Regions from separate parts of the Nonomuraea sp. 3N208 genome, predicted to be linked through region 3. Evidence: predicted binding sites of a transcription regulator. Region 3 holds the regulator's gene; each other region holds the start of a gene.
What was found. The regulator HrcA, encoded in region 3, represses chaperone genes, less so after heat shock. The targets are predictions, from matches to a motif close to TTGGCACTCTCNNNNNGAGAGTGCCAA.
Positions count from the first base shown of each region.

Region 1: a site for HrcA is predicted at 1,675-1,701, ahead of groES (co-chaperone GroES). Genes of this name have one in related genera too.
Region 2: a site for HrcA is predicted at 3,936-3,962, ahead of groL (chaperonin GroEL). Genes of this name have one in related genera too.

Region 1 covers NZ_JBQQBR010000013.1:56,029-61,601, forward strand. Annotated here, with positions in the region: gene ACTWPT_RS20885 (MarR family winged helix-turn-helix transcriptional regulator) at 123-662, opposite strand; gene ACTWPT_RS20890 (NAD-dependent epimerase/dehydratase family protein) at 752-1,609, shown strand; gene groES (co-chaperone GroES) at 1,791-2,102, shown strand; gene groL (chaperonin GroEL) at 2,175-3,794, shown strand; gene ACTWPT_RS20905 (RNA polymerase sigma factor) at 3,882-5,129, opposite strand; gene ACTWPT_RS20910 (YciI family protein) at 5,126-5,485, opposite strand; gene ACTWPT_RS20915 (YybH family protein) at 5,570-5,573, opposite strand, start outside.
Region 2 covers NZ_JBQQBR010000016.1:200,266-205,838, reverse strand. Annotated here, with positions in the region: gene ACTWPT_RS25250 (alpha,alpha-trehalose-phosphate synthase (UDP-forming)) at 1-945, opposite strand, end outside; gene ACTWPT_RS25245 (RNA polymerase sigma factor) at 977-1,531, shown strand; SAM riboswitch class I at 1,611-1,752, shown strand; gene thrC (threonine synthase) at 1,766-3,001, shown strand; gene ACTWPT_RS25235 (MoaD/ThiS family protein) at 3,025-3,300, shown strand; gene ACTWPT_RS25230 (cold-shock protein) at 3,543-3,743, shown strand; gene groL (chaperonin GroEL) at 4,072-5,573, shown strand, end outside.
Region 3 covers NZ_JBQQBR010000008.1:308,833-314,405, forward strand. Annotated here, with positions in the region: gene hemW (radical SAM family heme chaperone HemW) at 1-704, shown strand, start outside; gene ACTWPT_RS15050 (DUF4870 domain-containing protein) at 701-1,459, opposite strand; gene ACTWPT_RS15055 (DUF3097 domain-containing protein) at 1,456-2,262, opposite strand; gene ACTWPT_RS15060 (hypothetical protein) at 2,280-2,756, opposite strand; gene hrcA (heat-inducible transcriptional repressor HrcA) at 3,269-4,282, shown strand; gene dnaJ (molecular chaperone DnaJ) at 4,294-5,433, shown strand; gene ACTWPT_RS15075 (16S rRNA (uracil(1498)-N(3))-methyltransferase) at 5,430-5,573, shown strand, end outside.

The DNA.
Region 1 (5,573 bases), on a different contig from region 3:
AGGACCGTCGCTCCATGCGGTGCCCGGGCGCATCCGCCCGGGGCCGTCACCACCCGTACCCGCCGCCTGGGCCCAGGCGGCGCCAGAACCGGGCAAGCCCGCCCGGGCCAGGGTGCGCCGCCCTAGGAGCCTGAGAGGGCGCGGGTCTCCCCCGGAGGAGCGTCGCAGGGGGCGGTGTCGCCCAGGGAGAGGAGGAGTTTGCGGAGGAGGCCGGCCAAGGTGTCGCGGTCGGGGGCGGAGAGCCCGGACAGCAGGCGGTCCTCGTTGGCCGTGTGCCGCTCCAGCAGGTCGTCGGCCACCCGCCGCCCCTCGTCCGTCAGCGTGACCAGTGTCATCCGGCGGTTTCCCGGCGCCGGCCAGCGCTCCACCAGCCCGCGCTCCACCAGGCGGTCCATGCGATTGGTCAGCGCGCCCGGGCTGATCATCGCGGCCGCCGACACGTCCTTCATGCACATGGTGGCGTCCTCGCCACTCCTGAGCAGCGTGGTGAGCATGTCGAACTCCCACGCCTCCAGCCCGTGCTCGGCCAGGAACTCCTTGACCCCGCGCTCCAGCAGCCGCGACGCCCGTGACACCCGGCCGATCACACCCAAGGGGGAGACGTCGACGTCGGGCCGGGTGCAGGCCCACTGCCCGAGCATCGTGTCCACCACGTCATCCATGCCGGTAATCGTACGACATTGAAATGTTCGAAGTTGTACGCTAGCTTCGGCGTACAAATGTTCAATGTCGAAATGTTTGGGGTGGGACAATGAAGGTGCTGGTCGCAGGTGCGACGGGCTACATCGGCGCGGCCGTGATGGAGCGGCTGGCCGGGCGGGGGCATGAGGTGGTGGCGTTCGTACGGCCCACGGCCGGCGGAGTCAGACGCGTGCCGGCCGCGGCCGACGAGCGCTACGGGGACCTGGCGGACGCCTCGACCTTGCAGGCCGCGATCACCGCCGACATCGACGCGGTCGTGCACGCGGGCCAGCTGACCGGCGACCAGGGCACCGACCTGGCGACCATCGCCGCTCTGGCAGGGTCGGGCAAGAAGGTCGTCTACGTGAGCGGCGTCTGGGTGCTCGGCGAGACCGACGGCGCGGACGAGGACAGCCCGGCGAAGCCGATTCCGCTCGTGGCGTACCGGCACGAGGTGGAGCGGCTGATACTCGACGGCGGCGGCTCCGTGGTGCGGCCCGGCGTCGTCCATGGACGCGGCGCGGGCATCCCGGCGTTGCTGCGCGGCCAGGCCGCCCAGCGCGGGACCGGCGTTTACGTCCATGCCGGCGGCGAGGTGCCGACGTGGACGTTCGTGCACGTGGACGACTTGGCCGAGCTGATCGTGACCGCGGCCGAGAAGGGTGGCGCGACCGTCTACCACGCCGTCAGCGAGGAAGCCGTGCCCGTGACCGCCGTGGCCGAGGCGGCGGCCAGGTCAGCCGGCGTCAAGGAGACGGCCGAGCCTTGGCCGCTCGAGGAGGCGGCCAAACTGCTCGGGGAGGGCTTCGCGCACGCGCTGTCGATCAGTCAGCGGGTCAGCGCCGCCCGCACCCGCCAGGCCCTCGGCTGGAGTCCCGTCCGGCCCGGCATCGTGGCCGACCTCACACAGGGTTCGTACGCCGAATAAGGCCTGATCGCTCTGAGCAGACGCGTTCGTGTTGACTGTCAAGCCCCTCTTGCATATGTTTCCTGTTGGCACTCTCACCTTGAGAGTGCCAACGTGCGACGAGGCAGGTCTGACACCCGCGACGGCAGGCCCCGCTGGTCGCCTCTTCTAGATCATTCAAATCTGAAGGGGAGGTCCGATCGTGACGACCGCCACTAAGGTTCCCGTTAAGCCGCTCGGCGACCGCATCGTGGTTCAGCCGCTCGAGGCTGAGCAGACGACCGCTTCCGGCCTGGTTATCCCAGACACCGCCAAGGAGAAGCCGCAAGAGGGCAAGGTCCTCGCGGTGGGCCCTGGCAACTGGGACGAGGACGGCGACAAGCGGATTCCGCTCGACGTCTCGGAGGGCGACATCGTCCTCTACAGCAAGTACGGCGGCACCGAGGTCAAGTACGGCGGCGAGGAGTACCTCGTGCTCTCCGCCCGCGACGTTCTCGCGATCATCGAGAAGTAAGCCGGATGTGTCGAGCCCCGGGCGCTCTTGAGGGCGACCGGGGCTTTCGACGCTAGGAGAGGACTTTCAGCAATGGCGAAGATCCTGGAGTTCGACGAGGACGCCCGCCGCGCACTTGAGCGCGGCGTCAACGCCCTCGCGGACGCCGTGAAGGTTACCCTCGGCCCGCGTGGCCGCAATGTCGTCATCGACAAGAAGTTCGGTGCGCCGACGATCACGAACGATGGTGTGACCATCGCTCGTGAAATCGAGCTGGAAGAGCGCTACGAAAACCTCGGCGCCCAGCTCGCCAAGGAAGTGGCGACCAAGACCAACGACATCGCGGGTGACGGCACCACCACCGCGACCGTCCTGGCCCAGGCCATGGTCCGCGAGGGCCTGCGCAACGTGGCGGCCGGCGCCTCGCCGCTGTCGCTCAAGCGCGGCATCGACAAGGCCGCCGCGGCGATCAGCGACAAGCTGCTCGCGAGCGCCCGCCCGGTCGAGGACAAGAAGGAGATCGCGAACGTCGCCACGATCTCCGCTCAGGACGCGCAGATCGGCGACCTGATCGCCGAGGCGTTCGACAAGGTGGGCAAGGACGGTGTCCTCACCGTCGAAGAGTCCAACGCCATGGGCATGGAGCTCGAGTTCACCGAGGGCATGCAGTTCGACAAGGGTTACCTGTCGGCCTACATGGTGACCGACCCCGAGCGGATGGAGTCCGTCCTGGAGGACGCCTACATCCTGCTCACCCAGAGCAAGATCTCCTCCATCGCGGACTTCCTGCCGCTGCTGGAGAAGATCGCCCAGACGAAGAAGCCGCTGCTCGTGGTCGCCGAGGACGTCGAGGGCGAGGCCCTGGCCGTCCTGGTCACCAACAAGATCCGCGGCACGTTCACCTCCGTGGGCGTCAAGGCCCCGGGCTTCGGCGACCGCCGCAAGGCGATGCTGCAGGACATGGCCATCCTCACCGGCGGCCAGGTCGTCAGCGAGGAGGTCGGCCTCAAGCTGGAGCACGTCGGTCTCGAGGTGCTCGGCCAGGCCCGCCGCATCGTGGTCACCAAGGACAACACCACGATCGTCGACGGCGCCGGTGACCAGCAGGCCATCGAGGACCGCGTCAAGGAGATCAGGCTCGCCATCGAGCAGTCGGACTCCGACTGGGACCGCGAGAAGCTGCAGGAGCGCCTGGCCAAGCTCGCCGGCGGTGTGTGCGTGCTGCGCGTCGGTGCCGCCACCGAGGTCGAGCTCAAGGAGAAGAAGCACCGTCTCGAGGACGCGATCTCCGCGACGCGCGCCGCGATCGAGGAGGGCATCGTCTCCGGCGGTGGCTCCGCGCTGATCCACGTCTCCAAGGACCTCGACGACCTCGGCCTGTCGGGCGACGAGGCCACGGGCGTCGGCGTGGTCCGTCGCGCGCTGGTCGAGCCGGCCCGCTGGATCGCCGAGAACGCCGGTCTCGAGGGCTACGTGGTCACCCACAAGATTGCCGAGCTGCAGCCTGGTCACGGCCTCAACGCCGCGACCGGCGAATACGGCAACCTGCTCGACCAGGGCGTCATCGACCCGGTGAAGGTCACGCGGTCGGCCGTGCAGAACGCGGCCTCCATCGCGGGCATGCTGCTCACCACCGAGGTGCTTGTGGTGGACAAGCCCGAGGAGGAGGCCCAGGCCGCCGGCCAGGGCCACGGTCACGGCCACGGCCACTGACCCGTCCGTCCGTCGTACGGCCCGCGTCCCATTGCCCGGGGTGCGGGCCGTACGGCGTTCTCACGCTCCCGTTCCGCTGCGCTGCGGCTACGGCAGCTCCGCGAGGCGTCCGGTCAGGAACTCTCGCTCGGCCTCGTTCCTGGTGAGCTCCAGCGCCTTGCGGTACGCGGCCGTCGCCTCCTCAGTGCGGCCGAGCCGGCGCAGCAGGTCCGCCTTGATCGCCGGCAGGTACTGGTATCCCGCGAGCCGGGTGTCCTTCTCCAGCTCCTCCACTTCGGCGAGCGCCTGCGCCGGGCCGGAGACGTGGGCCAGGGCCACCGTCCGGTTCAACGCCACCACTGGGGACGGCCACACCTTCAGCAGCTCGTCGTACAGGGTCACGATCTGCGGCCAGTCCGTCTGCTCGTAGGCCGGCGCCTCGGCATACAGTGCCGCGATCGCGGCCTGCAGCACGTAGCGCCCCGGCCGCCCGCCGCGCAGGCCGTTCACGATCAGGTCGTGCGCCTCGGCGATCGCCGCCCGGTCCCATCGCGAGCGATCCTGCTCCTCCAGCCGCAGCAACCGGCCATGGGCGTCGACTCTGGTGGCCCGCCGGGCGTCGGTGACCAGCAGCAGGGCGAGCAGCCCCCACACCTCCCGCTCGTCGGGCATCAGCTCGCGCAGCATGCGGGCGAGGTGCAGCGCCTGGTCCATCAGGTCCGCACGCATCAGCGACGCGCCCGACGGCGCGGTGTGCCCGGTGGTGAACAGCAGGTGGATCACACCGAGCACCCCGCGTAGCCGGTCCGGCAGCGCCGCCGCCCCGGGCACCCGGTACGGGATCCTGGCGACCGAGATCTTCTTCTTCGCCCGGGTCAGCCGCGCGGCCATCGTCGTCTCCGGCACCAGGAACGCGCGGGCGATGTCCCCGGTGGGCACCCCGCACACCAGCCTGAGGGTGAGCGCCAGCTGCGCCTCCTGCGCCAGCGCCGGATGGCAGCACATGAAGATCAGCCGCAGCCGCTCGTCCGGCACCGCGTACTCGGATTCGTCCATGTCACCCTCGTCCGCTGCCTCCTCCACCGGCTCGGGCTCGATCAGCAGCGGCAGCTTCGCGCGGAACACCCGCTCCCGCCGTATCGCGTCCACCGCGCGCCGTCTGGCGGCGGTGGTGAGCCAGGCCGCCGGGTTGTCAGGGATCCCGTCGCGCTCCCAGCTCGCCAGCGCCGCGGCGTACGCCTCCTGCACACACTCCTCGGCCAGGTCCAGGTCCCCGGCCACGCGTGCCGTCGACGCGAGAACCAGGGCCCAGCGGCGGCGGTGCGCGTCCGCGACCGCCGCTTCGACGTCTTTCATCCTTCAGCGGGGGCCTTGACGAATCCACTCGCCACGGGCCGAACCTCGACGCCGCCCCCGAGCCAGTTGATGGGATTGCGCTTGGCGATCTCCAGCGCGGCGTCCAGGTCGGGCGCCTCGATCACGTAGAAGCCGGCGACGACCTCCTTGGCGTCGAGGAAGGGCCCGTCCGTCACGACGTCTCCACGGACCGTGGTCGCCATGGTGCTCGGCTGCAGCGCGAACGCCGTGAGCATGGTGCCGCCCAGCTTCTCGACGTCCTCACCGTGCCGGTCATGTGCCTCGCGCTGCTCCGGAGTCAGGTCGTCGGCGTCGGCGGGGGCCGGTGCGAACAGCATGATTGCGTACTGGGCCATGGGGTTCTCCCTTTTCCGATGGCGAATCTTGCCCTACACCCTTATGTCGGATGGCCGCCGCGAATTCGACAGCACTCGTCCAGATTAG
Region 2 (5,573 bases), on a different contig from region 3:
CCGCCCGTGCCATTCGGGATGCGCGGCCAGGAACTCGCCGTAGGCGACCAGGCCGCGCACGATGTTCTTCGACAACTCGGTGCGGTCGATGCGGACGATCAGCTTGCGGTCGCCGACCTGATCCCTGATCGCGGTCATGTAGGACTCGACATCGGGCTCGCAGGCCCGATCCCACAACGCCGCGCCGTCCACGCCGAGGCTGTGCACGCCGACCCTGGTCGTCCTGCCCTCGTGCGTGACGCTGTGGGCCACCCGGTCGACCTCGGCGCCGAGCAGCGCTTCGCAGCAGTCCATGAACGCGCCCGCCCACCTGCCTGTCAGGAACCCGGCGTGATCGGCGCCCAGGATGCCCTCCAGGACCTCGCCGACCACCTCGTCGGGCAGCAGGGAGAAGTATTCCGGCGGCGCCCATGGGGTGTGGCTGAAGTGGGCGATGCGCAGGTCGGGTCGCTCGGCCCGGAGCATCGCCGGGGTCAGCGTCAGGTGGTAGTCCTGCACCATCACCCGCGCGCCGTGCCCGGCCTCCTCGGCCAGGGCCAGCGCGAACGCGCCGTTGTAATCACGGTAGGACTCCCACTCGCGCGCGAACCTCGTGCCGAAGTTGGGCGCGTTGGGGATGTCGTAGAGCAGGTGGTTGACGAACCACAACGTGGAGTTGGCCACAGCGTTGTACGCCCGGTGGAAGGTGGCCGGCGGGATGTCCAGCATCCGCAGCGGACCGGTGTCGTAGCCGGCCTGGTCGATCCGGCCGCCCGGAGACAGGCGCACGGCACTGCGGTCGTCGTCGGACAGCGCCGCGCAAACCCACAGGACGCCGTCCTCCTTGGCCACTCCGGACAGCCCGGACACCAGCCCGCCCCCGCCGCGTTTCATGGTCAGTTCGCCGTCGTCGGAGACGGTGAAGGAGACAGGCCCTCTGTTGGAGGCCACCAGGACGCTGTTCATCATGGCTCCCTTCGATCATAGGATCCCAGCTATGGCGCTTGATGAGCTAACCGAGGAACTCGCCCGATCCGCCGCAGCCGGAGATCATCGCGCGCTTGGCGAGCTATTGGCCAGGATCGAACCGGATGTGATGCGGCACTGTGCGCGGATCCTGCCCTATCACCAGGATGCTGAGGAAGCCTCCCAGGACACTCTGCTGGCCGTGGCCCGCAACATCGGCCGCTTCGAGGGGCGGGCCAGGTTCAGCACCTGGCTCCACATCGTGACCGCCAACTGCGCGCGGACCACGTACCGGTCGCTCAAGCGGCGAGCGGCGGAGCAGACGTCGGACGAATTGCCCATGCAGAAGCCCGACGTCCGCCGGGTGAGCGTGATCGCCGGGTCCCGGCTCGACCTGCTCGACGCGATGGAGGCGCTGGAGGCCGACAAGCCCGACCTGGCGCAGGCGCTGGTGTTGCGCGACATCGTCCAGCTCGACTACAACGAGGTGGCCGAGCAGCTCGGCATCCCCCTGGGCACCGCGAAATCGCGCATTCACCAGGCCAGGAAATACGTGCAGGGAGTGCTCGGTGAGGACTATCGCTGAGACCGCTCGTCTCAGATACTGAGACAGGTGGTAATTACGGCTACTTAAGCGGGTAGAGTCCTTTTCAACAACTGCATATTGCTCATCCAGAGGGGTGGAGGGACCGGCCCTGCGAAGCCCCGGCAACCCTCCCGGCTTGAGACTCGCGACCTGGCGAGGCCGACCGGGACAAGGTGCCAATTCCGGTTCGTGGTCAAGGTGGCCGCGGGCGAAGATGAGGGAAGGCCTCGCTTCATGTCGCTCGACTTTGGTCCTGCTGTCGGTCTGTCCTGCCGCGAGTGCGGCGCACGCTACCCACTGGGTCCCAGCTTCGCGTGTCTGGAGTGTTTCGGGCCGCTCGAAGCGGCCTACGACTTCGGCACCGTGACCCGCGCGGACATCGAATCCGGTCCCGCCAACATCTGGCGCTACCGCTCGCTGTTGCCCGTGCCGGTCGACGTCGCCACCAAGCCCAACATGAACCCCGGCTGGACCAAGCTGGTCAAGGCGGGCAACCTCGGGCAGGCGCTCGGCCTCAAATCCCTGTACGTGAAGGACGACTCCGGCAACCCCACTCACTCCTTCAAGGACCGGGTGGTGGCCATTGCCGTCGAGGCGGCACGCAACTTCGGTTTTCACACGCTTTCCTGCTCCTCCACGGGCAATCTCGCGGGCGCGGTCACGGCCGCCGCGGCGCGGGCCGGGCTCGACGCGTGCGTGTTCATCCCGGCCAACCTTGAAGCCGCCAAGATCGCCATGGCCCGGGTGTTCGGCGGGAAGCTGATCGGGATCGACGGGACCTATGACGAGGTCAACAGGTTCTGCTCGGAGCTGATCGGCGACCCGCTCGGCGACAAGTGGGGGTTCGTCAACGTCAACCTGCGGCCCTACTACGCCGAGGGCTCCAAGACGCTCGCGTACGAGATCGCCGAGCAGCTCGGCTGGCGACTGCCCGAGCAGATCGTCATTCCCATCGCCTCCGGCTCGCAGCTCACGAAGATCGACAAGGGCTTCAAGGAGCTGGTGGCGCTGGGGCTGGTCGAGGACACGCCTTACAAGGTCTTCGGGGCGCAGGCGGCCGGGTGCTCGCCGGTCTCCACCGCGTACAAGGCCGGGCACGACGTCGTCCAGCCGGTCAAGCCGGACACCATCGCGAAGTCGCTGGCCATCGGCAACCCCGCAGACGGCCCGTACGTGCTCGACATCGCCCGCCGCACCGGAGGGGCCGTCGAGGACGTCACGGATCCCGAGATCGTGGCCGCCATCAAGCTCCTGGCCTCGACGGAGGGCATTTTCGCCGAGACCGCGGGCGGGGTTACCGTGGGCGTGCTCAAGAAGCTCGCCGAGAGCGGGCGGCTCGATCCCGAGGCCGAGACCGTGGTGCTCAACACCGGTGACGGGCTCAAGACGCTCGACGCCATCACCGGCGACGACGCCCAGCCCACCGCCGTGATCCGGCCCTCTCTCGACGCGTTCCGCGCGGCTGTCTGACAACCAGGAAAGGCAAGATAACCATGAGCGTTTCTGTGCGGATTCCCACGATCCTGCGCACGTACACCGGGGGGAACGCGGAAGTCAGTGGCGAGGGTGCGACGCTTCGTGACGTGCTCGCCAAGCTCGACTCCGACTACCCGGGGATCGGCGCGAGAATTCTGGATGAATCGGGCAAGATTCGACGTTTCGTCAACGTTTACGTTGGGGAAGAGGACGTCCGTTTTGCCGAGGGCCTCGACACTCCTGCCCCTGAGGGCACTCAGATCTCCATCATCCCGGCAGTCGCCGGCGGCTGAGTGCGATAGATCACATCATTGGAAGGCGCCCCTAGTGGGCGCCTTCTCCTTTTCCTGACTAATTCAACGTTGAACCAGCCTCTCTGCGAGGAAATGCGTTGTTTGCGGATTGACTCTGTTGCCAAACCCCTTGCCACAGGTATGGTCGAGGCGATCGTCTGGCTGATTTTCAGTTAAGTCATGCGATTACGGTCTCGCGGTGGAATGGGCGAGATCTGTAAGCCCAGTAAGAGGAGTCGGAAGTGGCGCAGGGCACCGTCAAGTGGTTCAACGCGGACAAGGGCTACGGCTTCATCGCGGTAGACGGTGGTAAGGATGTATTCGTCCATTACTCAGCGATCCTGATGGACGGGTACCGAGCTCTCGAACAGGGGCAGCGCGTCGAGTTCGAGATCACGCAGGGCCAGAAGGGGCCGCAGGCGGAGTCTGTCCGGGCGGTCTGATTTACATCACTGGTATGCACCCGGTGGCATCGCACGGCAACGCAGTCCGGGCGAGCCGGCCACCTTCCTTTCGTCGATCTACGGCGAGCCGCACGGTGAGCGGCTCGCCGTACAGACGGACTGACCAGGGCGGGAACCGCAGGATGGTAGACGTTCGCTTGCACTCGGCAGGGTAGAGTGCTAAACAGTTCGTTGGCACTCTGTGCATCAGAGTGCCAGCAACTCGGATCGAGACGATGGGGTCTGCCGAAGGAGATGCAGGCTCATGCCGTCGCGGGCGTCGGCTCGGTCCAGGACAAGCCACCCTGTATCTGGGAGGTCTAGCCTTATGGCAGCCAAGATGATCGCGTTTGACGAGGACGCCCGGCGCGGTCTCGAGCGCGGTATGAACCAGCTCGCCGACGCCGTCAAGGTGACCCTGGGCCCCAAGGGGCGCAACGTCGTGCTGGAGAAGAAGTGGGGCGCCCCCACGATTACTAACGACGGTGTCTCCATCGCCAAGGAGATCGAGCTCGAGGACCCGTGGGAGAAGATCGGCGCCGAGCTGGTCAAGGAAGTCGCCAAGAAGACGGACGACGTCGCCGGTGACGGCACCACCACGGCCACCGTGCTCGCCCAGGCGCTGGTCCGCGAGGGCCTGCGTAACGTGGCCGCCGGCGCCAACCCGATGGCTCTGAAGAAGGGCATCGAGGCCGCCGTCGAGCGCGTCAGCGAGGAGCTCTCCAAGCTGGCCAAGGACGTGGAGACCAAGGAGCAGATCGCTTCCACCGCCTCCATTTCCGCCGCCGACCCCGAGATCGGGGCACTCATCGCCGAGGCGATGGACAAGGTCGGCAAGGAAGGCGTCATCACCGTCGAGGAGAGCAACACCTTCGGCCTGGAGCTTGAGCTCACCGAGGGCATGCGCTTCGACAAGGGCATGACGTCGATGTACTTCGTCACCGACTCGGACCGCATGGAGGCCGTGCTCGAGGACCCGTACATCCTGATCGTCAACAGCAAGGTCTCCGCCAACAAGGACCTGCTGCCGCTGCTCGACAAGGTCGTGCAGTCCGGCAAGCCGCTGCTGATCATCGCTGAGGACGTCGAGGGCGAGGCCCTGGCCACCCTGGTCGTCAACAAGATCCGCGGCCTGTTCCGCTCCGTGGCCGTCAAGGCCCCGGGCTTCGGCGACCGCCGCAAGGCCATGCTCGCCGACATCGCGATCCTGACCGGTGGCCAGGTCATCGCCGAGGAGGTCGGTCTCAAGCTCGAGAACGCCACCCTCGACCTGCTCGGCCGGGCTCGCAAGATCGTCGTGACCAAGGACGAGACCACGATCGTCGACGGTGCCGGTGACGCCGAGCAGATCTCCGGCCGGGTCAATGAGATCCGCGCCGAGATCGAGCGCACCGACTCCGACTACGACCGTGAGAAGCTCCAGGAGCGCCTCGCCAAGCTGGCCGGCGGCGTGGCCGTCATCAAGGCCGGCGCGGCCACTGAGGTCGAGCTCAAGGAGCGCAAGCACCGCATCGAGGACGCCGTCCGCAACGCCAAGGCGGCCGTCGAGGAGGGCATCGTCCCCGGTGGCGGCGTGGCGCTGCTGCAGGCCGGCGCCAAGGCGTTCGACAAGCTCGAGCTCAACGGCGACGAGGCCACGGGCGCCGCGATCGTGAAGAAGGCGCTCGAGGAGCCCCTGAAGCAGATCGCGGTCAACGCCGGCCTCGAGGGCGGCGTCGTGGTCGAGCGCGTTCGCAACCTCACCCCGGGTGAGGGCCTGAACGCCGCTTCGGGCGAGTACGTCAACATGTTCGAGGCGGGCATTATCGACCCGGCCAAGGTGACGCGCTC
Region 3 (5,573 bases):
CGGCCGCGGCCGTGCGGGAGGCGAGGGAGGCCGGGTTCGAGCACGTCAACCTGGATCTGATCTACAGCACGCCCGGCGAGTCCGACGACGACTGGCGGGCCTCCCTGGCCGCGGCGATCGAGGCAAGGCCCGACCACGTGTCGGCGTACTCGCTGATCGTCGAGGAGGGCACCAGGCTCGCCGCCAGGATCAGGCGCGGCGAGCTGCCGATGCCCGACGACGACGTGGCCGCCGACCGCTACCTGATCGCCGACCAGATGCTGGCCGAGGCCGGCTTCCGCTGGTACGAGGTGTCCAATTGGGCCACGTCCGACGAGGCGCGCTGCCGGCACAACCTGCTCTACTGGACCGGCGGCGACTGGTGGGCGGCCGGTCCAGGCGCGCACAGCCACGTCGGCGGCACCCGCTGGTGGAACGTCAAGCACCCGGCCGCCTACGCCCAGCGGCTGGCCGCGCACACCTCGCCCGCGCACGCCCGCGAGGTGCTCGACGACGAAGCCCGCGCCGCCGAGCGGCTCATGCTGGAGCTGCGGCTGGCGTCCGGCTACCCGCTCGCCGAGGTCGCACCGGGCGCGCGTACGGTCGTGGCCGGGGCGCTGGCACGCGGGCTGCTCGAGCCCGAACCGTTCAAGTTGGGCCTGATGGTGCTCACTCAACGAGGGCGCCTGCTGGCCGACGCCCTCATCAGGGACCTGCTCGTTTAGCTGATCAGGCGGATGGCGAACGGGTAGCGGTAGTTCTGGCCCTTGTTCGTCGCCATGGCGGCCTGGATGTGGAAGATCAGGGACAGGATCCAGACCACCGGCAGCAGGAGGGCGCCGATGAAGACGATCACCAGGATGCCCGAGATGACATAGCCGATGAACATCGTGATCTGGAAGTTGAGCGCCTCGGCCGCCTGGTCCCTGACGTAGGGGGACTCGTCCTTCTTCATCAGGTAGATGATCAGCGGGCCGAGCCAGGAGGCGAGCAGGCCGAGCAGGTGCGCCAGCATGGCCATCGTGGTGTCGTCGGTGCCGGGACGGGGGCCGAACCTGCCGGGGATGTACGGCTCGCCGGGGGCCTGGGCGTAGCCGTGGCCGGGCGGTTGTTGAGACGTGGGCCCGTAACCCGGCTGGGGTCCGTAGCCGCCGGACTGCGGCTGACCGTAGCCGGGCGGCTGCTGCCCATAGGCGGGCGGTTGGCCGTAGTTCGGCGGTTGGCCGTAGTTCGGCGGTTGGCCGTGGCCCGGCGACTGGCCATATCCCGGCTGCGAGCTGGGCTGCTGTCCATAGCCGTAACCTGGCTCGGAACTGGGCTGCTGGCCATAGCCGTAGCCAGGCTGGGAGCCGGGCTGCTGGCCGTACCCATAGCCCGGTTGTTGTGGGCCGGAGCCCTGGTCCTGCGGGATGTCCGAAGGGGACACCCGTCGGGTGGCGTCGTCGTCGGGCGGCGGCGGTTGCGACGGGTCCTGGCTCATGGTGCCTCCGTAACGAAGTCGATCAGTTCCTCGACCCGGCCGAGCAACTCCGGCTCCAGGTCGGTATAGGTCGAGACGGCGCCGAGAATGCGCCGCCACGCGTCCGCGGGCTCCAAACGCCAGCCCAGGGCCGCGATCACGCCTTCCTTCCACGGCACGCCCCGCGGCACGTCCGGCCAGGCCGGAATGCGCAGCACCGACGGCTTGACCGCCTGCCAGATGTCGACGAACGGATGCCCCACCACGAGCACGTCCGGCGAAGTGATCTCGGCGGCGATCCTGCTCTCCTTGGAGCCGGGCACGAGATGGTCGACCAGCACACCCAGCTTGCGTCCCGGCCCGGGGTCGAACTCGGCCACGATGGCCGGCAGATCGTTCACGCCCTCCAGGTATTCGACCACGACCCCCTCGACGCGCAGGTCATGGCCCCAGATCTTCTCGACGAGGGCGGCGTCGTGCACGCCTTCCACGTAGATCCGGCTCTCCCTGGCCACCCGGGCCCGCAGCCCCTCCACGGCGATGGAGCCCGAGGCGCTGCGCCTGGGTCCGGCGGGAGCGGCCGTGGGCCGCACGAGGGTCACGGGCTTGCCGTCCAGCAGGAACGCGGCCGGCGCCAGCGGGAACAGCCGCCGCTTGCCGAACCGGTCCTCCAGCGTAACGGCCTCCTTGTCGCAGGCCACCACCGCGCCGCAGAAGCCGCTGTCGGCGTCCTCCACGACGAGGTCCTGCTCGGCGGGCACCTTGGGGATCTTGCCCTTGCCCGGCCGCCGCCAATTGCCCGCCAGCACATCGCCCTCGTACACACGGGGACCGTAGCAAATCACCCGCCGACCGCAAGGCGCTTGCGCGCAGAGCTTCGGCGCATCAGGACAACGATGGTGGCGACGATCGCGACGAGGATTCCCGCGCCGGGGATCAGGAAGAGCGCGGCGGCACCGCCGACGATCCCGCCCGCGGCGGAGGTCACCGGCTTGCCCACGCCGTACTTGACGTTCGCCGTCTCCTGGTTGGTGCAGGTCAGCTTGTAGTCGCCCTTGCTCGGCGCGTTGATCACGAGGATCTGCTCCCAGGTCACGCTGCCGACGGTGAGCGTCTGGCTGCCGCTGGTCTCGGCGAGCTTGGCCTGGCCGGAACCGCCGGAGATCTCGCACTCATAGTTGATCCGCGAGTTGGTGGCCACGTAGACGGCCGGCTTGTCGGCCGGGTCGACGGTCACCGTGATGCTCTCGCCCGACGAGAACGTCTTGGTCGGGGCCAGGTCGCCCACGCTGCCGAGCACCCCGCCGACGAAGATCACGACGCCGACGATCCCGCAGACCACAGCCAGGCCCCAGGCCGCCGCGACCCACCACAGGCTGGGCTTTATGGCTTTGCGATCGATTTGTGGGGGGAATTGGGGCTGTTGGCCGTATTGTCCGTACTGAGGCGGTGGGCCGTACTGGGCCGGCGGGCTCCCGTACTGCTGTGGCGGTGGTGGGGGCGCGCCGTACTGCGGCGGCTGCCCGTAGCCGGGCTGAGAGCCAGGCTGAGGTCCGTAGCCGGGCTGAGAGCCGGGCTGAGGTCCGTAGCCGGGCTGCGGTGATTGTGGCTGGCCGTGGTAGGGGTCCTGCCCTGGAGGCGGTCCGTACGACGGGGGTTGAGAATTGTCCGACATGTCGGCAAGTGTGGGCCCTGTCGCTTGTAAGCCGCTAGCAACAGGATGGGAGGCGGTGTTATCGCACCTTGTGGGCGAGAGCCGTACACTTGGCACTCGGGAACACAGAGTGCTAGACACTTCGTTCCTGGAAGCAAAGGGCAGGAGGTGAGCACGTGCTCGACGATCGGAAATTGGCAGTGCTCCGCGCCATTGTCGAAGACTACGTGTCCACCAACGAACCGGTGGGCTCCAAGGCGCTGGCCGAGCGCCACAACCTGAAGGTCTCCCCCGCGACGGTCAGGAACGACATGGCCGCGCTGGAGGAGGAGGGCTACATCACGCAGCCGCACACCAGCGCGGGACGCGTGCCGACGGACAAGGGATACCGCCTGTTCGTCGACCGGCTCTCGCAGATCAAGCCGCTGTCGGGTGCCGAGCGCAGGGCGATCGAGACGTTCCTTGCCGGCGCGGTGGACCTCGACGACGTGGTCACCCGCACGGTGCGGCTGCTCGCGCAGCTGACCAGGCAGGTGGCGGTCGTGCAATACCCGACGCTGACGCGCTCGACGGTCCGGCACGTCGAGCTGGTGCCGCTCAACGACCGGCGGGTCATGCTCGTGCTGATCACCAACACCGGCCGCGTTGAGCAGCGCGTGATCGAGCTGCCCGAGGTGGTGGAGGACACCCGCATCGCGCACCTGCGCGCGGTGCTCAACGCCTGCCTCGACGGATGTGGCCTGAGCAACGTGCCCGAGCTGGTCGCCGACCTGCCGGAGCGCCTGCCCGTCGAGGACCGGCCCGCGGTGGCGACGATCCTGTCGGTGCTGCTCGAGACCCTGGTGGAGCGCCACGACGAGAAGATCGTGTTCGCCGGAGCGGCCAACCTGGCCGGCGCCGACTTCTCCATCGGCCTGCGTGACGTGCTCGAGGCGCTGGAGGAGCAGGTCGTGCTCATGCGGCTGCTCGGCGAGACGTCCTCGGACATCCCCTCCGCGCTTACCGTTCGCATCGGTTCGGAAAACCCCTACCTACGCGGCACATCCGTCGTCGCGACCGGATACGGTTCTGGCGACAACCAACTGGCTCGGCTCGGTGTGCTGGGGCCCACCAGGATGGACTATCCCGTGACGATGGGCGCCGTGCGTGCGGTTGCTCGCTACGTCAGCCAGATCCTGGCTGCATCATAAGAGGTCGATAAGTGGCAAACAGCGACTACTACGCCACCCTCGGGGTGCGCCGTGACGCCAGTCAGGACGAGATCAAGAAGGCGTATCGCCGGCTCGCGCGCGAGCTGCACCCCGACGTGAACCCCGACCCTGAGACCCAGGAGCGGTTCAAGGAGATCACGCAGGCCTACGAGGTGCTGTCGGACCCGAACAAGCGCCAGATGTACGACCTGGGCGGCGACCCCTTCGCCGGCGCGGCAGCAGGCGCGGGCGCCGGGGGCTTCGGAGCGGGCTTCCCCTTCAGCGACATCATGGACGCCTTCTTCGGCACGGCGGCCGGTGCCCGCGGGCCGCGCTCGCGGGCACGCAGGGGCCGCAACGCCACCATCCGCGTCGAGCTCGACCTGCGCGAGACGGCGTTCGGCACCACCCGCGAGCTGGTCGTCGACACGGCCGTGCTCTGCGAGGTCTGCCACGGGGCCGGCGCCGCGCCGGGCACGCACCCCGACACGTGCGACATGTGCAACGGGCGCGGCGAGATCTCCCAGGTCACCCGCTCGTTCCTGGGCCAGGTCATGACGTCGCGGCCGTGCCCGCAGTGCGGCGGCTTCGGCACCATCATCCGCCACCCTTGCCAGGAGTGCTCGGGCGACGGCCGGGTGCGGACCCGCCGTACGATCAAGGTCCGCATCCCCGCGGGCGTCGAGGACGGCACCCACATCCAGCTCGCCGGCGAGGGCGAGGTCGGCCCCGGCGGCGGCCCGCCCGGAGACCTGTTCCTGGAGATCGTCGAGCGGGCCCACGAGATCTTCGAACGGCGCGGTGACGACCTCCACTGCACCGTCCAGATCCCGATGACGGCCGCCGCGCTCGGCACCATCCTCGTGGTCGAGACGCTCGACGGCTCCGAGGAGATCGACGTCCGCCCCGGCACCCAGTCCGGCCAGGTCATCACCATGTACGGGCGCGGCGTGCAGCGGCTCAACGAGTCCACCAGGGGCGACCTGCTGATCCACGTCAACGTCGAGACCCCGACCCGGCTCGACACCGCGCAGGAGGACCTGCTGAAGGAGCTGGCCAAGCAGCGGGGCGAGGAGCGGCCGCCGGGCAAGTTCGCGCCGGGGCAGCAGGGCTTCTTCTCGCGGCTGCGCGACGCGTTCAACGGCCGGTGACCGTACCCGTCTTCCTCTCGGAGGAGCTCGACGGGCCCGAGCTGACGCTCGGCGGCCCGGAGGGGCGGCACGCGGCCTCTGTGCGCCGCCTGCGGGCCGGTGAGCGCGTCGACCTCACCGACGGAGCCGGCACCGTCGCC